DNA from 2 places in the Kurthia sp. FSL E2-0154 genome. Region 1 is predicted to be linked to the other one. Evidence: riboswitches for the same ligand, from Rfam matches in the RefSeq annotation. Region 1 holds a riboswitch; the other holds the start of a gene.
The links. A riboswitch is a leader RNA that binds a small molecule or an ion and turns the genes downstream of it on or off. The one in region 1 is predicted to bind thiamine pyrophosphate.
Positions count from the first base shown of each region.

Region 2: another riboswitch for thiamine pyrophosphate. It lies ahead of MHB75_RS04785 (ABC transporter ATP-binding protein); the one in region 1 lies ahead of tenA (thiaminase II).

Region 1 is NZ_JBBOPO010000001.1:817,658-826,459, reverse strand. It holds gene MHB75_RS03910 (hypothetical protein) at 1-89, shown strand, start outside; gene MHB75_RS03905 (PTS fructose transporter subunit IIABC) at 130-2,058, opposite strand; gene pfkB (1-phosphofructokinase) at 2,071-2,985, opposite strand; gene MHB75_RS03895 (ring-cleaving dioxygenase) at 3,153-4,139, opposite strand; gene MHB75_RS03890 (MarR family winged helix-turn-helix transcriptional regulator) at 4,158-4,589, opposite strand; gene MHB75_RS03885 (sensor domain-containing diguanylate cyclase) at 4,713-6,527, opposite strand; gene tenA (thiaminase II) at 6,634-7,332, opposite strand; TPP riboswitch at 7,432-7,535, opposite strand; gene MHB75_RS03875 (2-isopropylmalate synthase) at 7,603-8,802, opposite strand, start outside.
Region 2 is NZ_JBBOPO010000001.1:992,880-1,001,681, forward strand. It holds gene leuB (3-isopropylmalate dehydrogenase) at 1-649, shown strand, start outside; gene leuC (3-isopropylmalate dehydratase large subunit) at 669-2,078, shown strand; gene leuD (3-isopropylmalate dehydratase small subunit) at 2,091-2,681, shown strand; gene MHB75_RS04775 (RNA polymerase sigma factor) at 2,823-3,329, shown strand; gene MHB75_RS04780 (TIGR04104 family putative zinc finger protein) at 3,316-4,599, shown strand; TPP riboswitch at 4,662-4,770, shown strand; TPP riboswitch at 4,836-4,943, shown strand; gene MHB75_RS04785 (ABC transporter ATP-binding protein) at 4,965-5,741, shown strand; gene MHB75_RS04790 (ABC transporter permease) at 5,738-6,478, shown strand; gene MHB75_RS04795 (ABC transporter substrate-binding protein) at 6,478-7,473, shown strand; gene MHB75_RS04800 (thiamine phosphate synthase) at 7,474-8,052, shown strand; gene thiO (glycine oxidase ThiO) at 8,039-8,802, shown strand, end outside.

The DNA of each region.
Region 1 (8,802 bases):
AAAATGAAGAAGATTTTCATAAGAATATCGCTTTTTTTTCAACCATTGGGAACAGGGACACTGTGGCGACAAGAATTAAAAAAGAGTGAAATCAGATAGGGGTAACCCTTATGATTCCACTCTTTTTTATTAAACTGTTTTTGCTTTTTTCTTTAATAGTCCAATCATCATTGCAGATACAACTGCACCAATAATGATACTTGTTACATATAACAACATTTGGCCGACACCATTTTCAACGAGTGGAATAACGAAAATCCCACCATGTGGTACAGGTAATCCAATATTAAATGCCATCGATAAACCACCTGTAATCGCTGCACCGACAACGAACGATGGAATCATACGTAGTGGGTCGCTCGCTGCGAAAGGAATCGCACCTTCTGATATGAAACAAGCACCTAAAATATAACTTGTTTTACCTGTTTCACGTTCCGCTTTTGTAAATTTATTTTTAAAGATTGTTGTTGCTAAAGCGACGCCAAGTGGCGGAACCATACCACCAGCCATTACAGCTGCCATAATCTCATAGTTCCCTGCCTCAAGCATAGCAATACCAAATGTATAAGCTGCCTTATTAAGTGGACCACCTAAGTCAAATGCCATCATCGCACCTAAAACCATTCCTAAAATAATCGCGTTTGAACCATTCAACGAATTAAGCAATGACGAGAATGCGGTATATAATTTCGTTAATTGTGGATTTAGTAACATCATGACTATACCGGATATTGCGATACCAAACACTGGATATAGCAAAATTGGCTTTAATCCATCAAAAGATTTCGGTAATTTTTTGAATACAATTTTCAAGCCTTCTACTACATAACCAGCTAAGAAACCGGCGATCAAACCACCTAAGAAACCTGAGTTGGCTCCTTCGCTATTTTGAACTGTGATAGCAAGTAAACCTGCTACCATACCTGGTGCAAAACCTGGCCTGTCTGCAATACTCATTGCGATAAATCCTGCTAAGACTGGAACGATTAAATAGAAGGCATTATCGCCACCAATAGTTTTTAGCATATAGGCGAATTGGTTAAATTGTGAGCTATCTTTATCTGCAGAATTAACACCCCAGAAGAAAGATAAAGCAATTAAAATACCACCACCGACAACGAATGGCAACATGTTCGATACACCATTCATTAAGTGTTTATAAATTTGAGATCCAATTCCTTTTTTCTCATCGCCGTCTTGTTCATCTGTTGATTTTCCTGAGTCGGAATGGAAGATAGAAGCATTTCCTTCTACTGCACGCTCTAGTAATTGATCTGCTTCATAAATCGCTTTTGAAACAGGTACTTGAATTACTTTTTTACCGTCAAAACGAGCCATTTCGACTTTTGTATCAGCGGCTACAATAATCGCATCTGCTTCTTCAATTTCGGCTTTTGTAAGTACATTTTGTGCACCACTTGAACCGTTTGTTTCAACTTTAATGTCGATTCCTTTTTCTTTTGCGACATTTTCTAATTTTTCAGCTGCCATATACGTATGCGCAATACCTGTTGGACAGGCTGTTACAGCAAGAATTTTAACCTTCTTCCCTGTTGATTGCTGTTCACTTGAAGTAGTAGTCGTTTGCTTGGGCTTTTCTTCATTTGTTTCTTTTTCTTCAATAATCGATAAAACTTCTTCCTTCGTTTTCGCTTCACGTAGACGAGTTGTAAAGTTAGCATCCATTAAAAACCCTGCCAAGCGAGATAATGCTTCTAAATGAAATTGTCCTGCACCATCTGTCGCTGCAATCATAAAGAATAAGTCCGCATTTTTACCATCTAACGAAGCATAATCCACACCTTTTTTACTACGCCCAAAAGCAATTGTCGGAGTTTTTACAGCGGCTGTTTTCGCATGTGGAATCGCAATACCATCACCAACGCCAGTTGTACTTTCTTCTTCACGCTTTAAAATTGCGGCTAAAAAGTCATCTCGATTATTTAGCCTTCCTGCATGATCGAGTACATCTGCTAATTCTGCAAGTACTTCTCCTTTTGTGCCACCTGACAGCGATAATTGTATCGTATCGAGAGGCATCAATTCTGTAATTTTCATGCGTTTCACCTCTTAAATTGTTTGAATTTCGACTTGTGGAACGAGTTTTTCTACTTCTTCTTTATGGCATAAATCTTCTTTAAAAGCTGTAGCACTACCTGAAGCAACGCCGTAACAGAATGCATCTTGTAAACTTTGCTGTTGTGCTAATTGAGCAACCATACCTGCCACAAGTGAATCGCCAGCTCCTACTGTATTGACAACTTGTCCTTTAGGAGCTTTTGCCAGAAATTGTGTGTCACTACTCACACATACTGCACCTTCACCACCAAGCGATACAATTACAAGTGATACATCTTGTTCTGTTAATTTTTTTGCATGTGCTACAGCTTGTTCCAATGTGTCGATTGTATCTCCTACTAATTCACCTAACTCGTGCTGATTCGGTTTAATAAAGTACGGTTGATATTGTAAAAGTTGTTTTAAGCGTGGTCCTGACGTATCGAGTACCCACTTTGCACCGGTTAATGCACAACTTTTTTGAAGTTGTTCAAAGAACTCATCCGTCACCGTTTCTGGAATACTTCCTGAGACTACAATCCAATCATCTTCTTTTGCGTGTAATTGTAGAAAATGTAGTAGTTGCTCTATTTCTTGACTTTGCAGTGTGGGTGCTGGGCCATTCAGTTCCGTCTCTTGCTGTGATTTAATTTTGACATTAATCCGCGTTACACTATCTACTTGAATGAATGCAGAAGGTACTTGTTCTCTTTGTAAAAACTGTTGAATATAATCACCTGTAAATCCACCGACAAAACCAAGTGCTGTAGCGTCTACTTCCATTCGTTTTAATACACGTGAAATATTAATGCCTTTACCACCAGGGTAATAACTTACTTCTTTTGCACGGTTTAACGTATTCGCTTGAAAATCATCTACATATGGAATGTAGTCAATTGACGGTGCAAATGTAACAGTGTAAATCATCGAATCCCCCCTCCATCTCTTTTTTAATACTCTAATCTATAACCTTTTACCCGATTGGATTCGGGATTAAAACGCTATTTGGTTATAACTGCTATACCTTTACCCTTTCAGAAGAAATTTAATATAAAAAAAGAGAATCACCTATAAAGATGATCCTCGCTTGTTCATTATTCGTATTCTTTTTCAAATGTTTTTGTTGAGCGCACTGTATCAAAATGACGAACAACACTTTCGATATAATCACGTTTTGGTTCTAAGAATGGTGGAAGTGATAATTTTTCACCCAATGTTTCATAAGGTTCATCTCCCATAAATCCTGGACCGTCCGTTGCGAACTCAAATAGAATGCCTTGTGCTACACGTGCATAAAGTGATTCAAAGAAGTGACGATTCACATAACCCGATGTATTAAATCCGATTTCTTCCATTCGTTTTGTCCAGTAGTCTAACACTTCACGGTCCTCTACTCGGAACGCCGCATGGTGAACAGTTCCAAAACCTTGTCGACCATTTGGTGATGTTTCATCGTGTTTCACAATAACACGCGCACCATTTCCGCCTGTTCCTACTTCAAATAGATGAAAGTCTCCTTCTTGTGCGACTTCTTTAAATAATAGTGCTTGTTCTAGCATCATTTTAAAATATTTAAAATCAGCAATGGTAATTTCGATTGGTCCTAAGCCAGTAATCGCATATTCAAGTGGGATTGGACCGTTTTGCCATGGTGTACCACTTTTAATCCCTTCATTATGTTCATCTGATACAAGTTGGTATCGTTGATCATCAAAATCAGTAAATGGTAATACTTTGACACCGAATTGTGTTTGAATACCGTCGTGTTTTACACCTAAACGTGTAAAGCGTTTTGCCCAATATTCAAGTGCTGCGTCATCTGGTACACGGAAACCTGTACGTGAAATTTCGTTTGTACCATGTGTTCCTTTTGGAATACCTGGGAAGTCGAAGAATGTCATATCTGTTCCAGCTGAACCACGGTCATCCGCAAAGAATGTATGGTATGTTTGAATATCATCTTGATTGACTGTTTTTTTCACTAAACGCATACCTAATACATTCGTAAAAAATTCATAGTTTTTTTCTGCGCTACTTGTAATAGCTGTGACGTGATGGATACCTTTTAATTGTTGATTCATGATTATTTCCTCCGTTAATTACATATTTTTGGCGTGTAATCCTACTGTTTTTAAGGCTGCAATAAGCTGTTGTTTGTCATGTTCATCTACCACATCAAATAGTTTTTCCACTAATGCTTCATGTTGTGGAAAAATACGTTCAATAAATGAGCGTCCTTCTTCTGTAAGTGCTGCAAATGTGACGCGTCGATCGGTTGGACAGGCTACGCGCTCGACATAGCCTTTTTGTTGTAATTTATCAACAACATATGTGATACTGCCACTCGTAATTAAAATCTTCTCACCAATGCGTTGAATCGGTTGATCTCCTTTATGATAAAGTAGTTCTAATACCGCAAATTCAGTTAAGTTCAGTTGATAACGTTGCATGTCCTTTCGCAAAACTTCTTCAACTGTCTGAGATGCTCGAAGTAGAACCGTCAATGCTTTTAGCGATAATTCTTTTGACATTTTATCCACTCCTTTTATCTCGAATTAAAATATCTTGAATTAAAGATAACATGGATTAAAAATACTGTCAATTAAAAAAGACACAACTTACAGCATGAATTCTCACACTATAAGTTGTGTTTGCTAATGTAAATTTTTTACTCGAACACAGTTGCGCCCTGCATTTTTTGCTTCATATAACTGTTGGTCTGCTATTTTTAAAAATTCAGTTGTATTAGTAAATCGCGCTTCTGTCAACGCAACTCCTCCTACACTAATTGTTACAATTTTACATTCACGTCCTAAATGTTCTAGCTCTGCTTTTTCAACTGCATTTCTCATATACTCTGCAATATCGAAAGCTTCACTATAAGTCGTAGCATCTAACAACACAACGAATTCTTCTCCACCATAACGCGTTAATTCCGCACGATCAGGTAACGCATCTGTTAAAATTTTTACAAGATTTTTTAATAATTGATCACCTAAAATATGACCATAATAGTCATTATATTTTTTAAACTCATCGACATCTAAAATTAAAATAGCAAAAGGTATGTTCGTGTCTTTATAGTGTTTATATAACTTTTCTAAACTACTACTTAAATAATGACGATTAAAAACTCCTGTAAGACTATCTAATAAAGCTAGTTCACGTAATTTTTCATTACTTTCTTCCAATTGTTTCGTTCGGATGCGAATTTTTTCATCCAAAGATTCATTGAGAGAAATCAATTCTTTATTTAATTGTTCAACTTGTAACCATTGTAGAGCAAATTTCCGACAAAATAGTATACATTGGATACTAATAAAAATGCCTAACATGATAAAAGTAAGATGAATTGAATTTCCAGCTGCCGAAATGCGAATCATGTCATGTATGGCCCCTACAAATACTAATAGTATCCCCACAAGTGTAATCACTTGTGTCAAATCATGCCAATTTATTTTTCTAATAACACTTACAAGTAAAAAGAGATAAAAAACATACATAAAAATCAAAATAATATTAAATAATTTTTGATACATGACCGTAGAAGAAAATGCCGTAAAGAAAATAATTACAATCATTATATCGTTATAAAAAGTAATCAATTTTTTCGGGATCGCTTCGCTAAACATTTTAGATACATAACCTACATAGAACAACATAACAATTTCAGGCATAATGAATGTCAGACGAAGAGCCAGACTCCAGTCTAGTTGGTTTAAAAAGGCTGTATATAAATAATAGTCTGTAAAAAAACCCCATAGACTTGTTGCTGCACAAAATATGCCATAAGCTAAAAATTCCTTTTGTTTTCTTCTAAATGCATAAAAAAGCAATGAAATACATGCGGTTAATGTAATATAGCCAATTAAAAAGACTTGCCAAAACTCATGTTGCTGTTGTTTTTTTACGATAATTTGTTCATTACCGATAGATATACTTTTCCTCAAACCACCGCTTACATTCTCAAAACTAATCACTTGAAACGTAATTTGCAGCGTCGTTTGATCTACGCGAAAACCAGGTATTTGTGGTTTCATTTGTTGTACAGCTGTCTTATTACTTTTTAGGAGGCTTCCATTCTCTTTGATAAGTACATTATTTACATATAAATTATAGCTACTATATTGAAAAGGTATATAAAATTTTAAATAGCGGCCAACAAAAGATTCAGGAACTTTAATCGTTGTACTATAAGTCGCACGATCAGAGGCAATATTTAAACGCTGATTTAGCATATAAGGTACTTTGACAATATCGCTGTTTCCAAGCTTAATTTCTTCTTTCATATCTTGTGGATCAAATAATTCACCACGTATAAAGTTCCAGTTTCCATTTAAATTTTCATAAAAAGTATCGTAATTTGAATGACGAAAATCATGTGTTGTCATTGTGGTAGCAAAACTCATCGGAGCGTACGTCATAAAAAGTATACAGAATGATAAAAGTGATACAAACCATTTTTTCATTTACGCCCCTCCTTTACCTCCGTTAGTTATTCCCTTTTTCTTATAAAATTACTACTTATTCATCAAAAAACACCCACCGAATAAATTTCAGTGGGTGTTCATTCTATTATATAGAACTGATTTTGTCAGCTTGAAGTTCCTGAGGCCAGTGAGAAATTGTGTTTCCCATCTCCCAGAACAAATATTCAAAGCGAGTTGTTTGTAAGAAAATTTCTTTAACATGTGCCAGTTCATCACCTGTTAAATCAGCTGCTAACTCATCCATCAAATCAATCATATCTTGTGCGCTATGTTCAAATGCCGGTTCACTATACATACGCACCCAGTCACCGTAAAGTGGATGATCGACAGCTCCAGGAATTTGTGCGAGTTCACGTCCAATCTCTAAATAGCTCCAAGCACATGGTAAGATAGCTGCGATCACATGCGCAAGTGAGCCATTCTGCGCTTCTGATAACATATAACGAGTATAAGCTATCGTTGTCGGCGCTTCTTTTGCTTCACGCATCTCTTGCTCTGAAATCCCAAAACGCTCTGCATATTTACGATGTAAGGCCATCTCAATTGATAGCGTATGATGGACTGAAGCTGACAAGCGTGTCATAACATCTAAATCGCGTGCTTTTTGAATCCCAATCGCAAATACTTTTGCATATTGAATTAAATATAAATAATCTTGAATCATGTAGTGACGGAATTTCTCTGGTTCTAATGTTCCGTGACCAATTCCTTGTACGAATGGATGTGCGTGATTTGCACGCCAAATCGGTCGAATTTCCTCAATTAATTGCTCTGAAAACTTCATCTTTTTTCTCTCCCTTTTCACAAACACGAAGGAAACAAAAAGGCCACTCACCGCATTACGAAAATCGTAAAAGACAGAGAATGACCTGCAAATAATATGCTAAAAATGTCACTTCTTCCTTACGACAGTGCGAACTGTATCAAGTTAGAGGGTTAAGCTACTGCTCTCTCAGCCAATTCTATATGGCACCCCTAGTAGTGATTGTTTGTGTATTTAATTGTTAGTACATACCTATCATCTATGACAACAATTGGAAAGTCAAGCGATTTTTTAAACAGGTTCTGGAATCGAGATGAACTGATCGACAACAATCGTATTAATCGCATTAATATAAGCAAGTGCACTCGCTTTAATGACATCTGTATCAGAAGCTTTTGCAATATATGTTTCGCCTTCATATTCAACTTGTAACTTCACTTTACCGATAGCTTCTTTACCGCGTGTCACACTTGAAATTTTATATTCAAGTAGCTTTACTTCGAATGCTGTTACTTCTTGTAGCGCTGAATACAATGCATCAATTGAACCTGAGCCAACTGTCGCTGCTTTCAGTACTTCCTCACCGCGACGTACCTTCACACTTGCAGACGGGAAGATTTGATTCGAAATCACTTGAATGTCTTCTAAGTGGTAGAAAGCGTCACTATGAAGCGCAACTTTTGCATCTTCATTTGTACGTTTGAAATAATTTTCTACTAAAATGAATAGGTCGTGGTTATACACTTCTTTTTTCGTATCAGCCAACTTTAAGAAATCCGCAAAAACCTCTTCAAATTGATCTGGTGTTAAGTTGCCTAACGCTAAGTTTTCAAGTGCATTTTTCACCGCATGACGACCAGAACGAGCTGTTAATACTAATTCCATATCGTCTAAACCAACCTCTGTTGGGCTCACGATTTCATAAGCATCACGTGATTTTAATAGACCATCTTGGTGAATACCAGATGAATGCGCAAAGGCATTATCGCCTGTGATAGCTTTATTTACTTGTACATCAAGTCCCATTAAGCTTGAAACAATACGCGACGTGTTCATAATCTCTTTCTTATTGACTCGTGTATGTGCATTGAAATAGTTTGAACGTGTAGATAGTGCCATTACGACTTCTTCAAGTGCTGCGTTACCCGCACGCTCACCGATTCCGTTAATTGTACACTCTACTTTATCCGCGCCATTTTTAATTGCCGCAAGTGTATTCGCTGTTGCCATACCTAAGTCGTTATGACAGTGAACGCTTAGTAATACAGAATCATCTAAGTTTTTCATACGGTCATTTAATTTACCAATCATTTCACCGAATTCTTCTGGCACTGCGTATCCAACAGTATCTGGTACATTAATCATCGTTGCGCCAGCTTTCATTACGGCTTCAATTGTTTTCCATAAATATTCAAAATCAGAACGCGATGCATCTTCTGTTGAATATTGGACTTGTGGTAAAAGTGTTTTTGCGTATTTTACTGCATCTAC
Region 2 (8,802 bases), 180 kb from region 1:
TACCGAGAACGAAGCACTTGATTCATTAACTTATACAAGAGAAGAAATCGAACGAATCGTCGATAATGCTTTTACATTAGCACGATTACGTCGTAAAAAACTAACATCGGTTGATAAAGCCAATGTACTTGATACATCACGTTTATGGCGTGATATCGTAGATGAGAAAAAAGCACAATATCCAGATGTAGAGGTAGAGCATAGTTTAGTTGATTCAACAGCGATGAAGCTAATTACAGCACCTGCAGAATATGATGTCATTGTGACAGAGAATATGTTTGGTGACATCTTAAGTGACGAAGCATCGGTTATTACAGGTTCATTAGGTGTATTACCTTCTGCAAGTATGCGTGCAGATAACTTCGGTTTATACGAGCCAGTACATGGTTCAGCACCTGAAATTGCTGGTAAAGGGATTGCAAACCCAGCAGCAACAATTCTTTCGGCAGCGATGATGTTACAATATTCATTTGGCTTATTAGAAGAAGCAAAAGCAATTGAAGACGCAGTAGCAGCTGTTTACGAAAAAGGATTCTTTACAGGTGATATGGCGCCAAAAGGTGTAGAAACACTCTCTACAAATGACTGGACAGAAAAAGTATTACATGAAATCGAACCAGCTTATGTAAAAGAACAAACATTTATTTAATGATGATGAGGTGAAGAACATGGGAAAAAATATTATTGAAAAAGTATGGGGTCAACATATTGTCTATCAAGAGGACGGAAAGCCGGATTTATTATATATTGATTTACATTTAGTACATGAAGTAACGTCACCACAAGCATTTGAAGGACTTCGTTTACATAATCGTGTATTACGTCGTCCCGATTTAACATTTGCGACAATGGATCACAACGTACCGACGAAGAATTTACCAACGATCAATGACCCAATTGCAAAAAAGCAAATTACAACACTTGCAGATAACTGTAAAGAATTCGGTGTGGAATTAGCTGATATGGGGCATCCAGATCAAGGGATTGTTCACGTTATTGGACCACAACTTGGTTTAACACAACCAGGTAAAACAATCGTATGTGGTGATTCACATACATCGACACATGGTGCATTCGGTGCGATTGCATTCGGGATTGGTACATCAGAAGTAGAACATGTCATGTCCACACAAACACTATGGCAAGCAAAGCCAAAAACATTAGAAATTCGTGTAACAGGCGAACTTGGTTTCGGTGTAACAGCAAAAGATGTCATTTTAGCAATCATCGCAAAATTCGGCATTGATGTTGGTACAGGATACATTGCAGAATTTACAGGTGATGCCATCCATCAATTATCAATGGAAGAACGTATGACGATTTGTAATATGTCGATTGAAGCAGGTGCAAAAGCAGGGTTAATTAGTCCAGATGAAACAACGGTTGAATATTTACGCGGACGTAAATATGCACCACAGGGCGAAGCATTTGAACAGGCTGCAAAAGAATGGTTAGCACTTGCAACAGACGCAGATGCAACGTATGATCGTACAGTCGTTATTGATGGTTCTGAAATTGAGCCATTCGTTACATGGGGAACAAACCCTTCAATGGGTACAGGGATTTCAAAAACAGTTCCATTTGCAAAAGATTTAGCAGATGAATCAGACCGTCAAGCGCTTGAAAAAGCACTAACATACATGGACTTAGAACAAGGAACACCAATCGAAGACATCGCAATTCAACATGTATTCATCGGTTCTTGTACAAACTCTCGTCTACACGATTTACGTGCCGCTGCAGAAGTTATTCAAGGTAAAAAAGTAGCAGATGGTGTACGTGCCATTGTCGTACCAGGTTCTTATTCTGTGAAGCAATTAGCAGAAGCAGAAGGTTTAGACAAAATCTTCTTAGATGCAGGATTTGAGTGGCGTGAATCAGGTTGTTCGATGTGCTTAGCAATGAATGAAGACGTTGTACCTGCAGGTGAGCGTTGTGCTTCTACATCGAATCGTAACTTTGAAGGTCGTCAAGGTGCAGGATCACGTACACACCTTGTAAGTCCACCAATGGCAGCCGCAGCCGCAATCGCAGGCCATTTTGTTGATGTACGAAAAGTAATGAACGTACCTGTATAGGAGGGGAATTGTATGGAACCAATTAATATCGTAAAAAGTATTGTGACACCGTTAAATCGTAAAAATGTCGATACAGATCAGATTATTTCAAAAGAGTTTTTAAAACGTATTGAACGTACAGGTTTTGGCCAATATGTATTCTATCATTGGCGTTTTGATGCAAATGATCAGCCAATCCAAGACTTCGTATTAAATCAGCCAAAATATGATGGCTCATCTATTTTAGTAGCACATGATAACTTCGGGTGTGGTTCATCGCGTGAACACGCACCATGGGCGATTTTAGACTACGGTTTCCGCGTTGTTATTGCACCAAGTTTTGCAGATATTTTCCATAATAACTGCTTCAAGAATGGAATTTTGCCGATTGAGTTACCTGTTGAACAAGTAGAGGTGATTTTAGCAAAAGCAGAGGCAGAACATTTACAAGCCATTGTAAATTTAGAGGAGCAAACTGTAACAGCGGGCGAAGATGTTTATCGTTTTGACATCGATCCTTACTATAAAAAAATGTTAATCAACGGTTGGGATGAAATTTCGTTGACGTTCCAATACGAAGAATACATTTCAAAATTCGAACAACGTAAAGCACAAACTGTATAAATTACGATAAGCTATCTATGGATGTTAGGGATTCCCAATCATTCAATAGATAGCTTTTTTATTTTTAAAAATATTTTCAAAAAAATGAAACCTTTTATAAAAAGTATGCGACGATAGAGGTGAAAGGGTGAAAATATGACGATGGAAGAACTGATTGAGGCATATGCAGATTATTGTTATCGTGTTGCTTTTATTTATGTAAAAGACTGCGGAGCAGCAGAAGAAATTGTACAAGATGTTCTACTCGCACATTATCGAAATGAACATGCTTTTGAACAACGTGCCTCTTTAAAGACCTATTTAGCCAAAATAACGGTACATAAAAGTCAAGATTATTTACGAAAAAAGAAAGGGAAGTGGCGCTTCTTTTTTACAAAAGAGAAGGAAGTCGACATAGGCGATTCGACGATTAACCCAGCGAATCTTTATGGAAGAAAAGAAAGAAATGGAGAAGTAGTAGATGCTGTTTTACAACTAGATGAAAAGTATCGTGCCATTATTTTATTTCATTATTTTGAGGAATATACGCTTGCAGAAATTAGTGAGATTTTATCGATTCCACTGAACACTGTAAAAACGCGTCACCAGCGTGCGAAACAGCAACTCAAACAATCGTTAAAGGAGGTTTATTTTGATGAAGAATTTTAAACAATCATTTCAACGAGAGATGAATCAATATAAAATGTCAGAACAGGTAAAAGAGCGAATGATTCAAAAAGGAAAAAAAGAGAGAAGAAAAGTCATCTATAAACCACTCCTATTAACTGCTTGTATGATGGTCGTATTCGCTGGCATTCTTCTTATGATTTTCCAACAACAAACGACACGTGTTGGACAAGCAGAAGATGGGATTCAGTCGATTCGAATTGATACAGAAGCACGTTATGAAGAAGACGGAACAACATTAACGAATCGATGGTTTTCAAGCGAGCGAGAACTATCTTCTTCTAAATTTGAAACATTTCAAAAAAAATTAAAGGCGAGTCCTGTTATAAAAAAAGAAATAGAACCACCTTCTTTATACTATGTTGTCGAAGTAACGAAAGAGAACAACGAAGTCGAAACCTTTTTACTATTTTCGAATGACGAGGATACACAGTATTATGTAAAAGAACTTGATACAGATAAGATTTATAAATGGTCTGACAGTGTAGAGGAAACGGAACTCTTTTTCAAATTAAAACCAAGTGTTATGGAGATAGCACTCATCGCATTTATTTTATGTATACCCACTTTATTTTCAACATTATTCATTGAAAAAGAGAAGAAAGAATCCTATGAATATCAAAATAAAGTGAAAAATATCTTCGGGAAAATAATCCTCTTTTTGAACTTGTTATTAGCAGGGTATATCTATTTGAAAACCCAAAATATTTTTTATTGTGTATTAATCGGTATATTTGTATCAATTATTGGTACATTCAATAAAAACCATATTCGAATGAGCCGTCCAAATGCCATGAAGTTATTAGAAGGAACGAAAGATATACTGGGGTACACATATGCCTTTACAATATTTATTTTTATACTGTACCGTAATCAAAACGCTCTATACGTAGGAATTGCTTTTATTGTTTTAAGCTTTATTTTATGGCTTGTCATGAAAAATCGTGAGGAGGTAACTTGTCCACATTGCGACGAAGTGCTCGACTATCGGACGGCGTGGAAACTTCAGTGGGGTATGAAGAAATATCAAACATGTGAACATTGTGCACAACCGATTTATTTAAATAAAAGGCGCATTGATCTACAAGGCTTCCTGCTAAGTCTTGTGTTAGGCGCATTGTCAATCGGAGCGAATCTATACGGAATTCACATAGCGTATATTATTGGTGTCATCATCGTGTATGTTCTTTACTTTATATTATTTTCACCGCTCTTTATTCGTGTCGACAAAGAGGATAAACCACTTTGGTAATGAAAATAAAACCAACTATTGCATAAATTACTAGGGAGTGCTATACTCACCTTAACAAAATCATAGTGTGCTAGGAGTGCTGGTGTTGCCAGCTGAGATGGAGCCGTAAGCTCTGGATTCTTTCAACCTGATCTAGTTCATACTAGCGTAGGGAAGCCGTTTCGACCGAAAAAACAATTTCAGGTCCCTGTTTCGATACGTGTATGGAGACAGGGGCTTTTTCTAATTTCATAATGCTTCACCACTAGGGGTGCCGTTTTTACGTGCTGAGAGAGGTTTCAATATCTTAACCCTTATTACCTGATCTAGTTCGGACTAGCGTAGGGAAGTGGCATGCGATGATTCTGTCATTTGCAGCCATTTCGATTCTTTGTCGAGATGGCTTTTTTTATAGAGGAGGAAGATCATTGGAGAGTTTAGCTTTACAAGATGTCTGTTTTCGTTACGAAGAACAACCCATTTTAGACCATGTTCATTTTTCCATTCAAGAAGGTGAATTCGTTTCGTTAATTGGTCCGAGTGGTTGCGGAAAAAGTACGATTTTTCGTCTCATTACAGGTCTATCTCAGGCACAGTCGGGACAAGTGACCGTAGCGAAACAACCTGTAGGCTATATGCCACAGCAAGATTTACTGCTCCCTTGGCGAACCGTATTACAAAATACATTGTTGCCATTAGAATGTCAGCGAATACCGAAAAAGAGAGCAGAAGAACAGAGTAAGGCGTTACTCGAGGAATTTGGTCTAGGAGCTTACATGCATAAAAAACCAAAAGACTTATCGGGTGGCATGCGTCAACGTGTTGCATTCATTCGTGCATTGAATGCTTCACAAGATGTACTGTTACTCGATGAACCATTTAGTGCGCTCGATGCACTGACGAAGATGGAGTTACAAGATTGGTTATACATACAAGCGAAGAAATGGCGTAAAACCATTTTATTTATTACGCATGATGTGGATGAAGCGCTCTATTTATCAGATCGTATTCTAACTGTACAGCAGACACCAATTCATACGCTACACGAAACGATTGTCCCAATGGAACATAAAAGACAGCGTTCAGATTTAGCAAGTAAGGAGGTGCAAGACGTGAAGCAACAACTGATTCACATGTTGCAACAAGGACGTCAGCAATTATGAGAAAAAATGCACCTGCGATTTATGTGAGTGTGGGACTGCTACTCATTTGGGAAGTATTTGCGCGCTGGCTAAATGAGATGTACATCTTACCGTCTCCAACGGCCATCTTACAAAAGATGTGGGATTTTAGAGAAGCTCTATTTACCGTCCATTTACCTGCAACACTACAAGTACTTTGGATTGGTTTACTAATTTCAATTATTTTAGGCATTGGTCTCGCGATTATGATGCACCTCAGTCATTGGTCGGAGCGCGCATTCTATCCGCTACTCGTCGCGTCACAGACGATTCCCATTACAGCACTCGCGCCCATTTTTGTTTTATGGTTCGGTTACACGATTTGGAGTAAGGTGCTTGTGACCGTCCTCATTGCGTTTTTCCCGATTGCGATGAGTATGTTTGATGGACTGCGTAGCACAAAGCGTGAACTAGAAGAACTCATGCGAACGTACGGGGCGACAAAATGGCAAATTTTTTGGAAGCTACAACTTCCGTCAGCGCTACCACAGCTATTCTCTGCTTTTAAAATCGCTGTACCGCTCAGTATTATCGGCGCAGCTGTTGGGGAGTGGCTCGGAGCACAGGCAGGTCTCGGTTACTTCAGTAAACGAATGATGACACAGTTAGACGGAGCAGGTGTATTTGCGCCCATCGTTCTATTATCTACGATGGCGATCATCGCTGTCTTCATCATTCGAATCATTGAAAAAAAATATATCGTTTGGAGGAAAGATTAATGCGTTTGATGAAATTTTTTGTACTATGTAGTTTGTTAGTTGTCGTATTAGCAGGTTGTTCAAGTAAAGCAAAAGATGGTAAAGAATTAAAAGAAGTGACAGTTATGCTCGATTGGTATCCGAATGCGATTCATAGCTTTCTCTATGTAGCGATGGAAAAAGGTTATTTTAAAGAAAAAGGACTTGATGTCAAACTACAATATCCATCGAATCCAACAGACCCACTGACTTTAACAGCTGCTGGAAAATCAACCATTGGTATTTACTATCAGCAAGATGTCATTATGGCACGTGCGAATGAAGGAGTTCCAATTCAGTCGATTGGTACGATTGTCCAATCACCACTTAGTCAATTGATGTCACTAAAAGAATCGAATATTCAGCGCCCACGCGATTTAGAAGGAAAAACAGTTGGTTATGGCGGTACACCATTAAGTGAAGCGACAATTAAAGCGATGGTAAAAGAAGATGGGGGCGACCCGAATCAAGTGAAGTTAGTCGACGTCGGCTTTGAATTAGTATCCGCACTCATTACGAAAAAAGTGGATGTTTTAGCAGGTGGTCTAATTAACCATGAGCTACCTGTCATGGAGGAAAAGGGCTATCCGATTTCAACAATGGACCCATCGGAATTCGGTGTACCAAAGAGTCATGAAATCGTCTTCGTAGCAAGTGACCGTACGATTGCGAAAGACGAAGCAACATTAAAAGCATTTTTAGAAGCAGCGAAACAAGGATTTGATTATACGAAGAAGAATCCAGATGAATCGCTTGCTATTCTATTAGATCATCAAGAGAAAGACCAATTCCCACTGACGAAAAGTATCGAGGAAAAAAGCTTGAAGATTGTAACAGATAAGATGGAGACGAAGGAAGAGCCGTTCTTATCGGATAATCCAGCCAGCTGGGAAAAGCAAAATGAGTGGCTCGTTCAACAAAAAATTGCCGACAAAATGGTGCCAACAGACGAGCTATATAAAGAACTGGTGAAGTAGATGAAGATTCATGTTCTTTCAGATGGCAAGCAGACGAATGAACAGTTTGTAAAACGTGTCATGCAGGCAGAAACCGAAATAGACGCGCTACATTTTCGTGAATATGAGCGCACAGCAAAGGAGTTATACCAGCTTATAGATCAGTGTCTACAAGCTGGTTTTCCCCTTCATAAAATGGTCGTCCATGATCGGTTAGATGTTGCCCATGCACATCAAATTCAAACCGTTCAAGTTGGTTACAGAAGTCTACCTATTCCCGTAATTCGCGTGCGCTTTTCAGAATTTTCAATTATCGAATCAGTTCATTCTATTGAAGAATTACATAAGAGTGAGGCGGATCAATGTATGTTATCACCGATTTTTCATACAAGTTGTAAAAAAGATGCGATTCCTTTAGCAGCAGATATTCTCCAAACAGCGAAGCGTCCGTATATTGCATTAGGAGGGATTACGCCCCACAACGTACATCTTGTGAAAAGTGAAAGAATAGCGATTCGCTCGGGTTTTTGGGAGGCAGAAAATGGTTGTGACATATTAAAAATTTATCGTGAAATGAGGGAGAACTATGAAGAATTATGATGTCATCATCATTGGCGGCGGTGCAATCGGCAGTTCAATCGCCTATTCGCTTTCTAAACGAAACAAGCGAGTAGCCATCATCGAAAAACAGATGATTGGCAGTGGTGCTTCATCTGCGGCTGCTGGTTTACTCGGTGTACAAGCAGAGTGGGATGCGGAAGATCCTCTCTTTCATCTCGCGCAAAAAAGCCGCCGCTTATTTCCGAAACTTCAAGAAGAAATTCGTACACTCTCAGGCATTGATATTGGTTATGAGCAAAAAGGGATCTTGCGCATCGCTCATACAGAACAAGAACTCGCGCGCATTCATGACATTATGAACTGGCAAAGTGCGTGTGGTGAAGTGTGTGAAGCGATGACGATGACACAAGTACAGCAGATAGAGCCAGCAGTGTCATCTAAATTATATGGTGGTGTTTTTTGCCGAGATGATGGGCATGTACTTGCAAAGGACTTAACAAAAGGCTATGCCGCGAGCGCTGCAGCATTAGGTTGTGACATTTACGAATATACGGAAGTGACCCAGATTATAGAACAGCAAGGAGAAGTATGTGGCGTGCAAACAACAGCAGGCATGTTGGAAGCGAAACAAATCATACTAGCAACGGGCGTATCGAATCAGCCGCTGCAACAACATTTTGAAATTGAAGCGATTCCTGTGAAGGGGGAAGTCGTTTGCTTGCATAGTTATGAACCGATTTTACAAGTGCCACTATTTCGAGAACGATTTTATATTGCACCAAAACGAGG